2 regions of the Streptomyces sp. GL_141 genome follow, and region 1 is predicted to be linked to the other one. Evidence: riboswitches for the same ligand, from Rfam matches in the RefSeq annotation. Region 1 holds a riboswitch; the other holds the start of a gene.

What was found. Region 1 has a riboswitch for cobalamin ahead of AC3IX6_RS10530 (energy-coupling factor ABC transporter permease). Riboswitches for the same ligand answer to the same signal wherever they lie in the genome.
Region 2: it holds a riboswitch for cobalamin, as region 1 does, so the genes downstream of both, AC3IX6_RS11570 (ribonucleoside-diphosphate reductase subunit alpha) here and AC3IX6_RS10530 (energy-coupling factor ABC transporter permease) in region 1, are expected to answer to the same signal.

The regions. Positions count from the first base shown of each region.
Region 1 is NZ_CM174402.1:2,507,730-2,511,526, forward strand. It holds gene AC3IX6_RS10515 (MFS transporter) at 1-416, shown strand, start outside; gene AC3IX6_RS10520 (flavodoxin family protein) at 428-1,144, opposite strand; gene AC3IX6_RS10525 (hypothetical protein) at 1,141-1,287, opposite strand; cobalamin riboswitch at 1,573-1,766, shown strand; gene AC3IX6_RS10530 (energy-coupling factor ABC transporter permease) at 1,796-2,491, shown strand; gene AC3IX6_RS10535 (energy-coupling factor ABC transporter substrate-binding protein) at 2,491-2,829, shown strand; gene cbiQ (cobalt ECF transporter T component CbiQ) at 2,833-3,582, shown strand; gene AC3IX6_RS10545 (energy-coupling factor ABC transporter ATP-binding protein) at 3,588-3,797, shown strand, end outside.
Region 2 is NZ_CM174402.1:2,738,025-2,741,821, forward strand. It holds gene AC3IX6_RS11555 (carbon starvation CstA family protein) at 1-1,276, shown strand, start outside; gene AC3IX6_RS11560 (CstA-like transporter-associated (seleno)protein) at 1,273-1,470, shown strand; gene AC3IX6_RS11565 (GNAT family N-acetyltransferase) at 1,558-2,055, shown strand; cobalamin riboswitch at 2,122-2,250, shown strand; gene AC3IX6_RS11570 (ribonucleoside-diphosphate reductase subunit alpha) at 2,409-3,797, shown strand, end outside.

The DNA of each region.
Region 1 (3,797 bases):
TCGCCGGCGCCGCCGTCGCGGTCCGCGTGACCACGCGCCTCGGCACCGCGCGGGGCATCATCCTGGCCGATCTGGCCGGCGGCGCGCTGCTCCTGCTCGCCCCGCTGACCACGTCGGCGGGGGACGCGTACTGGTTCGCCCTGGGCAACGCCGGCTTCGCCTTCGGCACCGTCATCGGATCGATCACCACCCGCACCTACCGGCAGACGCAGTCGCCCCCGGAACTGCTGTCCCGCGTGATGGCCACGGTCCGTTTCGTCTCCTGGGGCGCGCTGCCGCTCGGCGCGCTCACCGCCGGCCTCCTCGCCACCCACTTCGGCGCCCGTACCGCGCTCTGGACCGTCTGCGCCGCCGCCCTCCTGCCCCCGCTCTACCTCTTCTCCACCAAGGTGGGCCGCCACCGCGACCTCATCTGACGGGACCGAGCTCAGCGGTGCTCGGGGTTCTCGAAGTCGAAGCGGCAGCCGGCGTCCCACTCGGAGCGCTGGTTTCCGTGGGCGGGGATGCCGCCGGTGTCCTTGAGCATCCTCGCCAGGTGGAGCTGGTTCCAGGTCATGAAGGTCGTGTTGCGGTTCGTGAAGTCGTTGTCCGGCCCGCCGGAGCCGGGGTCGAGGTACGACGGGCCCGGGCCGGCCTCGCCGACCCAGCCCGCGTCCGCCTGCGGCGGAATGACGTATCCGAGGTGCTGGAGGCTGTACAGGACGTTCATCGCGCAGTGCTTGGCGCCGTCCTCGTTGCCGGTGATCAGGCAGCCGCCCACGCGACCGTAGTAGGCGTACTGGCCGAGCTCGTTGAGGATCGACGAGCAGGCGTACAGGCGCTCGATCACCTTCTTCATGACCGAGGAGTTGTCACCCAGCCATACGGGCCCAGCCAGCGTGAGGATGTCTGCGGCCATGACTTTCGAGTAAATGACCGGCCACTCGTCGGTCTCCCAGCCGTGCTCCGTCATGTCCGGCCAGACGCCGGTCGCGATGTCGAGGTCCACTGCCCGGAGTACCTCGACCTGGACACCCTGACGCTGCATGATGCCGGTGCTGATGTCGATCAGGCCCTGCGTGTGGCTTCGTTCCGGCGACCGCTTGAGGGTGCAGTTGATCACCACGGCACGCAGGTCGTCATGAGACATGGCGTTGTCGGTCATCGTCGTGCTCCTCCCATCGCCGCACGGCTCTTGTCGATCAGGCCCTCGGTGTCGCCGGGCTCGGGCGATCGCTTGAGCGTGCAGTTGACGTGCACGGCGGTCAGGTCGGAGTGGTCGAGGTCGTGCGCGGGATCGGTAGCCACGCGTCCAGCCTCACCGGGGCCCGGCGGGCCCGCCACCGGGCCGCACCCGTCCGGGCGCACCCCGGGGGCGGGGGCCCCGGACCGTCCGCGGGAAGCAGCCCGGCCGGAACAGGGCGGCGACGTGTGGCGGCCGTTCTCCGGCGGCCACGGACATCCGGAACTCCCCTTTCAGGCGGGGACATTGGGGCGGACAGCGACAGCACGGGCACGTGGCGTGACGCACAAGCGGAATCCGGTCACCGCCCGGCGTGATTGGGGCGGGTTGTTACCGGTCCGTGCGGCCGACTAGGGTCAGCGGGCCTTGGTGTTCGGGAAACCGGTGGGAAACCGGTGCGGCCCTCGCCACTGTGATCGGGAAGTCCGGCTCCACTCCTGCGGGAAAGCCACTGGGCTGCGCGGGAGGTTCCGCGCTGCCCGGGAAGGCGGAGCATGGACGTCAACCCGTGAGCCAGGAGACCGGCCGGGGCGCGTTGTCCATCCACGAGGTGCTGGAGAGGTCTCCCTACTCATGCATATAGCCGAGGGGTTCCTACCCCCTTTGCACGCGGTCGCCTGGGGCGCCGTGTCCGCCCCCTTCGTCGTCCACGGCGTCCGCGCGCTCACCCGCGAGGTGAAGGCCAACCCGGAGAGCACGCTGCTGCTCGGCGCCTCCGGGGCCTTCACCTTCGTCCTGTCCGCCCTGAAGATCCCTTCCGTCACGGGCAGTTGCTCGCATCCCACGGGCACCGGACTCGGGGCGATCCTGTTCCGGCCGCCGATCATGGCGGTGCTCGGCACGATCACCCTGCTGTTCCAGGCCCTGCTGCTGGCGCACGGCGGGCTCACCACCCTCGGCGCCAACGTCTTCTCGATGGCCATCGCCGGCCCGTGGGCGGGCTACGCCGTCTACCGGCTGCTGCGGAAGTTCGCTCTCCCGCTGATGGTCACCGTGTTCTTCGGCGCCTTCTTCGCCGACCTGGTCACCTACTGCGTCACCAGCGTGCAGCTCGCCCTCGCCTTCCCCGACCCGGCCTCCGGATTCGCGGGCTCGCTCGCGAAGTTCGGGGGGATCTTCGCGGTCACGCAGATCCCGCTGGCCGTGAGCGAGGGGCTGCTGACCGTCCTCGTGATGCGGCTGCTGATGGCGTCGAGCAAGTCGGACCTGGTCCGGCTGGGCGTCGCGAAGCTGACGGCCACCCGTACCGGAGAGAAGGCGGCGGCCTGATGAGCGGCATGTCGAAGAACGCCAAGATCAACACCCTGCTGCTGCTCCTGGTGGCGGCGCTGGCCGTCCTGCCGATCGCCCTCGGGCTGGGCGAGGGCAAGGAGGAGCCCTTCGCGGGCGCCGACGCGCAGGCCGAGGCGGCGATCACCGAGCTGAAGCCGGACTACGAGCCCTGGTTCTCCCCTCTCTACGAACCCCCTTCGGCCGAGATCGAGTCCGCGCTGTTCGCCTTGCAGGCGGCGCTGGGAGCGGGCGTGCTCGCGTATTACTTCGGCGTCCGCAAGGGCCGCCGCCAGGGGGCGGCCGCCGCCGCTGCCGCCACCGCCCCGGAGGCGTAGGCGGTGCTGCCGATCGACGTGGCCGCGCACGGCAGTCGCTGGCGCGGCAGGCACCCGCTGGAGAAGGCCCTGCTCGGAATCGGGCTGACGGTCACCGCCGTGTGCCTGCCGCCCTGGCCGGGCGGGCCGCTGGTGGCCGCCGCCACCCTCGCCGTGCTGCTCGGCCCGGCCGGGGTGGCCGGCCGGCAGCTCTGGCGGGCCTTCCGGATCCCGCTCGGCTTCTGCTTCACCGGGGCGCTGCCCCTGCTGTTCGCGGTCGGCGGCCCGGCGGGGCCGGTGTCCCTGGCCCCCGACGGCCCCCGGCTCGCCGCCGAACTGCTGCTGCGCACCTCGGCTGCCTCGCTCGGGCTGCTGCTGTTCGCCTTCACCACCCCGGTCTCCGACGTACTGCCCCGGCTGGTGCGGGCCGGGGTGCCGGCCCCCGTGGTGGACGTGGCCCTGGTCATGTACCGGATCGGCTTCCTGCTGCTCGACTCCATGGCGCAGGTCCGCCGGGCCCAGGCGGCCCGGCTCGGGCACACCAGCCGGGCGGCGGTGTGGCGCTCCCTGGCCGGGCTCGCCGCCACCTCCTTCGTACGGGCCTTCGACCGCGCGGCCAAGCTCCAGGCGGGTCTGGCCGGACGCGGCTACGACGGCGCGCTGCGGGTCCTCGTACCGGAGGCGGCCCTGTCGTGGCGCTTCCTGACGGCCACCGGCGCCCTGCTGGCGGCCCTGATCACCCTGACCCTCACCCTGAAGGGGCTCTCCTTGTGAACCCGGTGGCGACCCCCCTGATCGAACTGTCCGACGCGGGCTACGCCTACGAGGACGGCCCGGCCGTCCTGACCGGCGTCGACTTCGCCATCACGCCGGGCCGGGCGCTGGCCCTGCTGGGCCGCAACGGCAGCGGCAAGACCACGCTGATGCGGCTGCTGAGCGGCGGCCTGCGGCCCGGCGCGGGATCGCTGTGGCTGGACGGCACGGAGGTC
Region 2 (3,797 bases), 230 kb from region 1:
GGTCATCGCCATGCCGACGCTGAAGATGCCCGCGGTCACCGACTTCGCCTCGCGCGGCGACGGCCCGGTCTTCGCCGGCTCGATGTTCCCGTTCGTCTTCATCACCATCGCCTGCGGAGCCCTGTCCGGCTTCCACTCCCTGGTCTCCTCCGGCACCACCCCGAAGATGATCCAGAAGGAGACCCAGGTCAGGGTCATCGGCTACGGCGCGATGCTGACCGAGTCCTTCGTCGCCATCATGGCGATCATCGCGGCCTGCATCATCGACCCGGGCCTGTACTTCGCCATCAACTCCCCCGGCGGGGTCGTCGGCGCCACCGTCGAGACGGCCTCGCAGGCCGTGACGAACTTCGGCTTCGCCATCTCCCCCGAGGCCCTCACCCAGGCCGCGAAGGACGTGGAGGAGACCAGCCTGCTGTCCCGTACGGGCGGCGCCCCGACCTTCGCACTCGGAATGTCGGAGATCTTCTCGGCTGTCATCGGCGGCACCGCGATGAAGGCGTTCTGGTACCACTTCGCGATCATGTTCGAGGCCCTGTTCATCCTGACGACGGTCGACGCCGGCACCCGCGTGGGCCGCTTCATGCTCCAGGACACCCTCGGCAACGTGCACAGGTCCTTCAAGGACGTCAGCTGGAAGCCGGGCGTCTGGTTCGCCAGCGCGGTCGTCGTCGGCGGCTGGGGCTACTTCCTGTGGGTCGGCGTCAAGGACCCGCTGGGCGGCATCAACCAGCTCTTCCCGCTGTTCGGCATCGCGAACCAGCTGCTCGCGGCGGTCGCCCTGGCCGTCTGCACCACCCTGCTGATCAAGTCCGGCCGGCTCAAGTGGGCCTGGGTGACGGGCGTTCCGCTGGCCTGGGACCTGGCCGTCACGCTCACCGCCAGCTACCAGAAGATCTTCTCCGACAACCCGAAGATCGGCTTCTTCGCGCAGCGGGACGTCTACCAGGACGGGATCGACGCGGGCAAGGTCCTCAAGCCCGCCAAGAACATGGACGAGATGCACACCGTGGTCACCAACGCCACGGTGGACGGCGTCCTGTCCGTGTTCTTCGCCCTGCTGATCATCATCGTGCTCGTGGACGCCGCCCGGACCTGCTTCAAGGCCATCCGCAAGCCCGAGTCGGTCACCATGGTCGAGTTCCCGTGGACCGAGTCCAAGATCGTCGCCCCGGCCGGTCTGATCCCGACCGCCGAGGAGCGGGCGGAACTCGCCGCCGCCGGCCTCGACTCGGGCGGCGGCCGCGTGCAGGACTCCGTACGGGAACCCGCGTGACGCGGCTGCGCCACGCGCTGGGCCGGGCCCGGTTCTTCGTACGGGAGTTCTCGGGCGAGGCGGCCTACGACCACTACGTGGCCCACGCCCGTACGCACGACCCCGACGCCGAGGTCCAGTCGCGCCGGGCCTTCGAACGGGCCCGCACGGACGCCCGCGAGGGCGACCCGCGCGAAGGGTTCCGCTGCTGCTGAACCGCTGAGCCGCAAAGGGCCGCCGCGTTCCGTCCACCCGACGGAACGCGGCGGCCCCTTTTCCTGCCCTGGCGCACACTCGGTGCCATGGACATCATCATCAGGACGGCGGCGGCCGCCGAATACGAAGAGCTCGGCGAGATCACCGCACGGGCGTACCTCGACGACGGACTGCTCGACTTCTCCGAGGACGACCCCTACCTGAGCCGGCTGCGCGACGTCGCCGGCCGGGCCCCCGACGGCGAGGTGCTCGTCGCGGAGTACGAGGGCACGCTGCTCGGCGGTGTGACCTTCGCGCCTCCCGGCAGCCCGCTGTGCGATATCGCGGGCCCCGGCGAGGCCGAGTTCCGGATGCTGGCCGTCTCCCCCGCGGCGCGCGGACGCGGTGCGGGCGAAGCCCTCGTACGGGCCTGCGTGAGCCGCGCCCGGGAGCTGGAGGGCGTGCGCCACCTGGTGCTGTCGACCACGGAGAAGATGCTCGGGGCACACCGGATCTACGACCGGCTGGGCTTCGTACGGACGCCCGAGCGGGACTGGTACCCGGTTCCGGGGCTCCCCCTGCTCACCTACCGCCTGGAGCTCTAGCGGTGCACCGCCCGCGAGGAGCGACACAACATGTGGGGGCTACCGCGAGCACCGGCCCCCACATGTATGCTCGTGCTCGCTGTCGTCGCAGGGGAATCCGGTGAGAATCCGGAACTGTCCCGCAACGGTATGAAATGCACCGATCCGCTCGGTGCATCCGCAAGTCCGAGGACCTGTCGACAGTGCGCCCGGCTCGACCGATCCGGGTGCAGACACGTCCGGGCCTCGCGGTTGGGCCGGTGGACGCCACGTGGCGCACGCGCACTGCCCTGCCAGGCACGCGCCCCCACGTGCGCCCCCTCGCGCCCCGCACCAACGGTGTTCCCGGAGCCGAGCGAGGGAGAGCTCCCCCCGTGACCATCGCGCCTTCCGCACCGCGCGCCGAGTCCGACCCGTCCGCCTACGAGGGTCCGGGGGCCGCGCTCCTGCGCACGCTCACCGAGCTGACCGCCGACCTGCCCGACACCGACCCCGGCCGGGTCGCCGCCGCCGCGCTGCGCGGCCGCAGCGCCGCCGCCGACGAGGCGGAGCTCCGTACGCTCGCCACCGAGGCGGCCGCCGGGCTGATCTCCGAGGACCCGGCCTACTCCCGCCTCGCCGCCCGCCTGCTGACGCTGGCCGTCCGCGACGAGGCCGCCGGCCAGGGCTCCACCTCCTTCTCCGGCTCCGTCGAGGTCGGCCACCGCGAGGGGCTCATCGCCGACCGCACCGCGGACTTCGTACGCCTGCACGCGAACCGGCTCGACGCGCTGGTCGGGCACGCGCTCGCCGAGGGCGCCGACGACCGCTTCGGCTTCTTCGGCCTGCGCACCCTGCACAGCCGCTACCTGCTGCGGCACCCGATCACCCGCCAGGTCATCGAGACCCCCCAGTACTTCATGCTGCGCGTGGCCTGCGGCCTCGCGGAGAACGAGAGCGTCCAGGCCGTCGAGGAAGTGGCCTCGCTGTACCGGCTGATGAGCCGCCTCGACTACCTGCCCTCCTCCCCCACCCTCTTCAACTCCGGCACCCGCCACCCGCAGATGTCCTCCTGCTACCTGCTGGACTCCCCGCTGGACGAGCTGGACTCGATCTACGACCGCTACCACCAGGTCGCGCGCCTCTCCAAGCACGCCGGCGGCATCGGCCTCTCGTACTCCCGCATCCGCGCCCGCGGTTCCCTGATCCGCGGTACGAACGGCCACTCCAACGGCATCGTGCCGTTCCTGAAGACCCTCGACGCCTCCGTCGCCGCCGTGAACCAGGGCGGCCGCCGCAAGGGCGCCGCCGCGGTCTACCTGGAGACCTGGCACGCGGACATCGAGGAGTTCCTGGAGCTCCGCGACAACACCGGCGAGGACCAGCGCCGCACCCACAACCTGAACCTGGCCCACTGGGTGCCGGACGAGTTCATGCGCCGCGTGAACGCCGACGCCGACTGGTCGCTGTTCTCCCCCGCCGACGTCCCCGAGCTGGTCGACCTGTGGGGCGACGCGTTCGACGCCGCGTACCGCAAGGCCGAGGAGTCGGGCCTGGCCCGCAAGTCCATGCCCGCCCGCGACCTGTACGGCCGGATGATGCGCACCCTCGCGCAGACCGGCCAGGGCTGGATGACCTTCAAGGACGCCTCCAACCGCACGGCGAACCAGACCGCCGAGCCGGGCACCGTCGTCCACTCCTCGAACCTCTGCACCGAGATCATCGAGGTCACCAACGACGGCGAGACGGCCGTCTGCAACCTCGGCTCGGTCAACCTCGGCGCC